2 regions of the Micromonospora sp. WMMD736 genome follow, and region 2 is predicted to be linked to the other one. Evidence: riboswitches for the same ligand, from Rfam matches in the RefSeq annotation. Region 2 holds a riboswitch; the other holds the start of a gene.

The links. Region 2 has a riboswitch for cobalamin ahead of metE (5-methyltetrahydropteroyltriglutamate--homocysteine S-methyltransferase). Riboswitches for the same ligand answer to the same signal wherever they lie in the genome.
Region 1: linked by a shared signal. The riboswitch ahead of cobN (cobaltochelatase subunit CobN) and the one ahead of metE (5-methyltetrahydropteroyltriglutamate--homocysteine S-methyltransferase) in region 2 are both predicted to bind cobalamin.

Annotation. Positions count from the first base shown of each region.
Region 1 is NZ_JBMHMI010000001.1:1,042,654-1,046,210, reverse strand. Features, by position in the region: gene ACN269_RS04630 (inositol monophosphatase family protein) at 1-487, opposite strand, end outside; gene ACN269_RS04625 (DUF5919 domain-containing protein) at 484-1,368, opposite strand; gene ACN269_RS04620 (hypothetical protein) at 1,444-1,797, shown strand; cobalamin riboswitch at 1,884-2,060, shown strand; gene cobN (cobaltochelatase subunit CobN) at 2,322-3,557, shown strand, end outside.
Region 2 is NZ_JBMHMI010000001.1:2,171,740-2,175,296, forward strand. Features, by position in the region: gene metE (5-methyltetrahydropteroyltriglutamate--homocysteine S-methyltransferase) at 1-1,836, opposite strand, end outside; cobalamin riboswitch at 1,953-2,165, opposite strand; gene ACN269_RS09145 (hypothetical protein) at 2,215-2,415, opposite strand; gene ACN269_RS09150 (recombinase family protein) at 2,924-3,557, shown strand, end outside.

The DNA.
Region 1 (3,557 bases), 1.1 Mb from region 2:
TGGCGTCGGCACCGACCGCATAGTCGCCGATGGCGACGACGGCATCCCGAAGATCGGTGACCTGGCTGGCGCGGATGCGCCGGTCGTCGGCATAGGCGCCGTGCCCCTGCACAGCGTGGTAGCGGGTGCCGAGGAACGGAAGGTCGATGACACCAAGGACGGCGTGTGTGCGGTGGATGAGGCCGAGAGAGATGGCGCACAGGGGCGAGCCGTGGATGAAGTTCACGGTGCCATCGACTGGATCGAGCGCCCAGGTCAGTGCGCTGGTGTCGCCGCTGCTGCCGTACTCCTCACCGAGGAAACCGATGTCAGGCACCTTGGCGGCCAGGTGCTCGCGAACCGCTCGTTCGATGGCGTAATCCACCTCCGAGGCCATGTCGCGGTCACCCTTGAAGGTCAGCGCGCCGGGCTGGAGCCTCCGCATCAGGTCGTGTGCCAGGTCGACGGCCTCCTGTGCAAGGGGGAGGAGGTGCGCGTAGTCGGTCATAGCTGGCGGCTGCGCTCCCACAGCGAGTTGAACATCTCGTCAAATATTGGGTAGAGGCCGGAAGGATTGGCGCTGCGCTCGATGACCATCGTCGGGCAGTCGACACCACGCATCTGCGGGAGGTAGTGCTGGACAACGCAGAGTCGACCATCGATCAGAAGGACGTTGGCGCGAATGGACTCGTCGTAGACGCCGATGGCGAGGTTGTTTCGGGCTTCAGCGGGGAGCCGGTCACGAATGCGGCGCGCCAGGTTCTGGATGTTGAGGTCGGTGAGCGCGCTGAGGTGTCCGTCGGGATAGTCTTCCTCCCGCTCCTGCCGCCTGATGGCCTCGCCGGCCGGGTCGAGGAACAGGCAGCGGAGGCGGGTGCCGGCGGCGAGGAGTTTCAGGAGGCGATTGTCGCCGTACTGCTGACAGATGAGGTTGAGTGACAGGCCGGACGCTCGGATGTCCGTGGCATGGTCGAAAAGGGCTCGCGGGGGCAGCTCCGCCATGAAGTCTGATCGGCTGGAATAGATCGCGCTGACATCAGCGCACCGGTCCGGCACTGCCTTGCCGACCTGGTGTCCTGCTAGGTCACGGGCCGGCTCGCGTTCGCCAAGGAGGAGCGTCACGCGTGCGTGGCGTGGCATGGACAGGCCGGTGCAGATGCGGGTGAGGACATCGATGCTGCTGACCCGGCGGGCGCCGCTGGTGATTTCGCTGATCTGAGCCTGGCTGAGGCCGGTGGCGACGCCGAGAGTGGTTTGGCTGGCTCGGGTGGCTCGCTGGACGAGGCGGAATACCTGAGCGACATCGCGAGCGGCCAAGGCATCGAGCATGTCGGCGGTGTCCCACAGCAGGTCTTCAGTGGTAAGCGCGGCAGTCGTGCGGACGCTCACGGGTGGCTCCCTTCCTGCTCGAGGGCCGAGGGCCAGCTTATCCAGTAGTCAGATGGCATACCGGCAGGACATCCGGTGGGCGGATGGAAGTTATCCATCGAGGAATCACTTTCTGTGATGGATCGCCGTGGTTGCGGTGAGCAGGGTCGTGGTGTGAGTCTCCGGTCCCGCCCCCACCTGCCCATGCGCCCCGCCTGGTTGTGCCGCAACTGTGCCGCCGCGTGGCCATGTTCCCGTGCGCAGCTCGATCTCGTCGCCGAGTTCTACGGCCACTCGCTGGCGCTGGCCCTCTACCTGACGTCCTGCATGAACGAGGCCATCGGCGATTTGTACGGTCTCGGCGGTCGCCCCGACCTTGCCCTGATGCACGCGCGTTTTCTCGGCTGGCTGTCGATGACTCGCCGGCCGCGTCGGCTCAAGCCTGAGTGACCCGCTCCGATATCTTCGCAGGTCAATGTGGTGAACCTGGCCCCTCGACGCCGGGGTCGGCGTTGACCGGCGGCGCTGCGGTGTGGCAGCATTCGCGGCCTGACGGCAGTGAAGGAAGTCGGTGCGAATCCGACGCGGTCCCGCCACTGTCACCGGGGAGCGATCCCCCCTCGTGAGTCACGGCCGTGTGTCTGCGGTTGGAAGGCCGGGGGAGAGCGTCGATCCGGAAGCCAGGATACTTCGGCCGTCGGGACGTACCCCAGGGCGTGGACACCCGAGGAGGACCCGATGACGCATGGCGTCTCCATCATCGACGGCCGTTGCCGTTGCCCGCACCGCGGCCGTGCTGTCGCCGCGACCGGCGTCGACTCCGTTCACCGCTGAGTTCCGCGCCACGCGACCCTTCGCCACCGGCTGCACGCCGGTGAGTCCGGGTCGCGGTGCCCGCTGAACCCCGCGCCCACCCGCACGTCGTCGCCGAGTCGCCTCCGCGAGCGCGTCGACGTTACCGTCCGGAGCCTGCCGTGCGCATTCTGCTGCTCTCCACCGCCGACACCGACCTGCTGGCCGCCCGCGCCAGCGACGCCGACTACCGGCTCGCCAACCCCGCCCGGGTGGCGGCCGACGAGGTGCCCGCCCTGCTCGACGGGGTCGACCTCGCCGTCGTACGCCTGCTCGGCGGTCGGCAGGCGTGGCCGGACGGCCTCGCCGCGGTGCTCGCCAGCGGCGTACCCACGGTCGTGCTCGGCGGCGAGGCGCTGCCGGACGCGGAGCTGATGGCGGTCTCCACGGTGCCGGCCGGGGTGGTCGCCCAGGCCCTCGCGTACCTGGTCGAGGGTGGGCCGGACAACCTGGGGGAGCTGGCCCGGTTCCTCTCCGACACGGTCCTGCTCACCGGCGAGGGGTTCGCCGCGCCCACGCCGACCCCGGCGTACGGCGTGCACGGCGCGTACCCTCCCGAACCGGATCGGCCCACCATCGGGATCGTCTTCTACCGGGCGCACGCCCTGGCCGGCAACACCGCCTTCGTCGACGTGCTGGCGGAGGCGGTCCGCGCGGCCGGCGGCAACCCACTGCCGATCTTCTGCGGTTCGCTGCGCGGGCTGACCGCCGGTGCCGGCCCGCTCGGCCTCTTCGCCCGCTGCGACGCGTTGCTGGTCACCGTGCTCGCGGCCGGTGGCGCGGTCGCGGCGGACGCCTCCTCCGGCGGCGACGAGGACGCCTGGGACGTCGGCGCGCTGGCCGCCCTGGACGTGCCGGTCATCCAGGCGCTCTGCCTGACCAGCACGCGCGAGCAGTGGGCCGGCAGCGACGCCGGACTGTCCCCGTTGGACGCGGCGATGCAGGTGGCCATTCCGGAGTTCGACGGGCGGATCGTCACCGTGCCGTTCTCGTTCAAGCAGGTCGACGCCGACGGGCTCTCGGTGTACGCCGCCGACCCCGAGCGGGCCGCCCGCGTCGCCGGCATCGCGGTCCGGCACGCCCGGCTGCGGGACGTGCCGAACGCCGACAAGCGGATCGCCGTGGTGCTCAGCTCGTACCCCACCAAGCACTCGCGGGTCGGCAACGCCGTCGGTCTGGACACGCCGGCCTCGGCGGTCCGGCTGTTCGCCGCGCTCGCCGAGGCGGGCTACGACCTCGGCGGCACACCGCCGCCCACGGACGGTGACGCGCTGATCCACGCGCTGATCGCCGCCGGGGGGCACGACGTGGAGTGGCTCACCCCGGAGCAGTTGGCCGCCGCCGAGGCCCGGATCCCC
Region 2 (3,557 bases):
TGCCTTCTGGTCGGCCCGGCGCAGCGGCAGCGTCTCACGCAGCGCCGGCTCGTCGACCTGGATCACCCGAATACCGGCCGCCTCGAGATCACGGCACTCGTCGCGCAGGGCCAGCGCCACCTGGTCGGCGGTATCAGCCGAAGGCTGGTCGGCGCGAACGAACGACCACGCCAGAATCGTCACCGGACCGGTGAGCATCCCCTTGACCGGCCGGTCGGTCAGGGACTGCGCGTAGGTCGTCCACTCGACCGTCATAGGCGCCTTGCGGGCCACGTCGCCGTAGATGATCGGCGGGCGGACGCAGCGGGAACCGTAGGACTGCACCCAGCCGTACTCGGTCGCGGCGAACCCGCTCAACTGCTCGCCGAAGTACTGGACCATGTCGTTGCGTTCCGGCTCGCCGTGCACCAGCACGTCGAGGCCCAGCCGTTCCTGAAGTCGGATGACCCGTCCGACCTCAAGGCGCATCCGCCGGGTGTAGTCGACCTCGTCAAGCTGGCCGGCCCGGTACGCGGCCCGGGCCCGACGCAGCTCGTCGGTCTGCGGGAACGAACCGATCGTCGTGGTCGGCAGCGCCGGCAGGTGCAGCCGGGCCTGCTGAGCCGCGGCGCGCTGCGGGTAGGCACCACGCTGCCGGTCAGCGGCCCGCAGCGCGGCAAGCCTGCCCCGTACGGTGGCGTCGTACCAGGAAGCGGGCGACGCCGGAAGCGGTGCGGGCAGAGATGTGGTGCCGTTGCGTAGAGCCCGTCCCAGCAGGACGACCTCGTCGACCTTCTGCCGCGCGAACGCCAGCCGCTGGCGCACGTCCGGGTCGAGCGCGGTCTCGGCGGACAGGTCCACCGGCACGTGCAGCAGCGAACACGACGTCGACACCGCGACATGATCGGCGAGCCCCGTCACCACCGCGCCGGCGGTGATCGCCGCACGCAGATCCGTGCGCCAAACGTTGCGGCCGTCGACGAGCCCGGCGACGATCGTCTTGCCGCGCAATGGGCCCGCGCTGGCGAGCTGCCGCAGGTTGCCGGGCCCGGCGACCAGGTCCACACCGATCGCCTCGATCGGCGTGTCCAACAGAGCGGGGAGCGCGTCACCGAGCGTCCCGAAGTAGGTGGCGACAAAGATTGTCGGCCGCTGCTCGACGGCGCACAACCGGCGGTACGCGTCACGGAGCGCGGCGATCTCCGCCTCGCTGCGCTCGCCCACGTAGGCGGGCTCGTCCAGCTGCACCCACCGCACCCCGGCGTCGGCGAGCGTCCGCAGGAGGTCGGCGTACACGTCGACGAGGTCCGGCAACCGGTCGAACGGTTGACCACCCCCGTCGCTGGCCTTGGACAGCAGCAGGAACGTGGCCGGTCCGACGAGCACCGGGCGGCTCTCGACGCCGAGGTCACGGGCTTCGCGGTACTCGCGCAACGCCTTCGCGGGGTTCGCCGCGAAGACGGTGTCGCCGTCCACCTCCGGCACCAGATAGTGGTAGTTCGTGTCGAACCACTTCGTCAGCTCCAGTGCCGGCTCGGCGTCGACACCACGGGCCATCGCGAAGTACGTGTTCAGCTCGGACAGACCGAGACGCGCGAAGCGTCGCGGAATGGCGCCGACGGCCACGGCGGTGTCGAGCATGTGGTCGTAGTAGGAGAAGGTGTTCGACGGGATGGCGTCCAAGCCTGCGTCGCGCAGCGCCTGCCAGACCTCGCGCCGCAGCGCGGCAGCGGTGGTCTCCAACTCTTCCGCGTCGATGTGTCCCGCCCAGTAGGCCTCGACGGCCTTCTTCAACTCGCGGTTGCGGCCGATGCGCGGATAGCCGAGCACAGTGCTCTGACCGAATGCGGTGTTCATGGGGTCCTTCCCTCGAAGAGGCCGAGGACTCGCGCCACGACAGGGAAGGAAGGGGTACGGCAACGTACCGGCTTCCGCCCCGGCCGTCCCGAGAGACCATCGGCGGCGCACACCGGCTGGCGCGCGCGGCGCTGGCAGGTCTTCGGACTCGCGGGCAAGACCTCTTCGGTCGCCTACTGGCCGTCGCTTCCCAGACCTTCCGGTCCAGTGCTTGATGACGGCGGTCGTTCCCACTCACCGCTGCGGGGCAGTCCCGGTTTCGCACCAGGTTCCCTCTTACGGCGCCACGACCAATGAGGCCACGGCGAACCAACACCGACATCTATCCTAGGGGCTCCACGCATCACCCGGCTCAACGTGTCCGCTGAGCGGGACCGGTCAGTCGGGTGGCTCGGCCAGCCGCTGCATCCGGTTCCAACCGGACCAGCCGCGCTCGCGCAGCAGCTCCCGCAGCCGCCGTACCCGTGGGTCGGAGTCGACGGCGACCGCATCGATCAGATCGTGCGGGAGATGGTCGTCGTCCTCCCCCTCGGAAGTGACCTCCCCGGCGGCGTACGCCTGCTCCGGCAGACCGGCCATGATGTCCGGCGGACGGTCTCCATCGACACAACCGCATCGCGACAGGCGGACCCTCGGCAGGTCTGCCACACCGATGCGGCCTGGGACGGCTGGGCGTTGGGACACTCAGGCTGGGAACCCGATCCAAAAACTGGCGGCGGTCCATGCATCCTGCGAATGCCAGCCGCTCACCCGCCTCGAGATCACAGGAGGCCTGACCGAGTTCCGCCAAAAGCACCACCACCGCATGCCGTACCAGCACTGATACGGCATGCACCCGCATGACGGCGACTACATGATCGATGTCCCACCCTGGGCATGCATAGCACTTGCCGGACACTCGCACCGGCAACCGCTCATTTGCCCAATTGGTGCCGACGGGCGACGGGCCGCAGGGCGAGCACGCGCCTCGAACCTCGATGCCTTTCTCTGCGCCAACAGCTGCGGTGCGTGGCCGAGTCCAGTGAACCACAGCATCGTTAAGTATCCATATTGGGGTTTGTCTCTGGCTCTCGTGTGGGAGGTCCTGATGCAGCACGCGGCGGAACGTGACGGCCCCGACCTGCTCGGCTGGTGGCTACAGCAGCCGAGCCGGCGAGGCCGCCTGCGGACGCGGCACCCGACAACACCGAAGCCACCGGGCATCCGGTTCGCGTTCTACGGCCGGATGTCGACCCGGGAGTTCCAGGACCGGCTGTCGTCGGCGCGGTGGCAACGCGACTTCGCCGAGGACGTGATCGACGGCCAGGGCGTGATCGTGGCCGAGTTCTTCGACGTGGGCCATTCCCGCCAGGTGCCCTGGCCACGTCGCCCGCAAGCCGCACGATTGCTGGCAGCGCTCGCCGACCCTGCCCGCGGGTTCGACGCGGTGGTAGTGGGAGAGTTCGAGCGAGCCTTCTACGGCAACCAATTTCGCGACCTCGCGCCGCTGTTCAACCTCTACGGCGTGCAGCTGTGGCTGCCCGAGCTCAACGGCCCGGTCGACGTCAGCAACGAGTTCCACCTGTCGCTGCTGGCCCTGCTCGGTGTGCACTCCAAACGTGAGATCCAGCGCTCGCGGTTTCGGGCCAAGGCGGCCATGCGCGCCCAGGTCATCGAGCAAGGCCGTCATCTCGGCGGCCGGCCGCCGTACGGGTACCGGCTGGCCGAGGCAGGGCCGCATC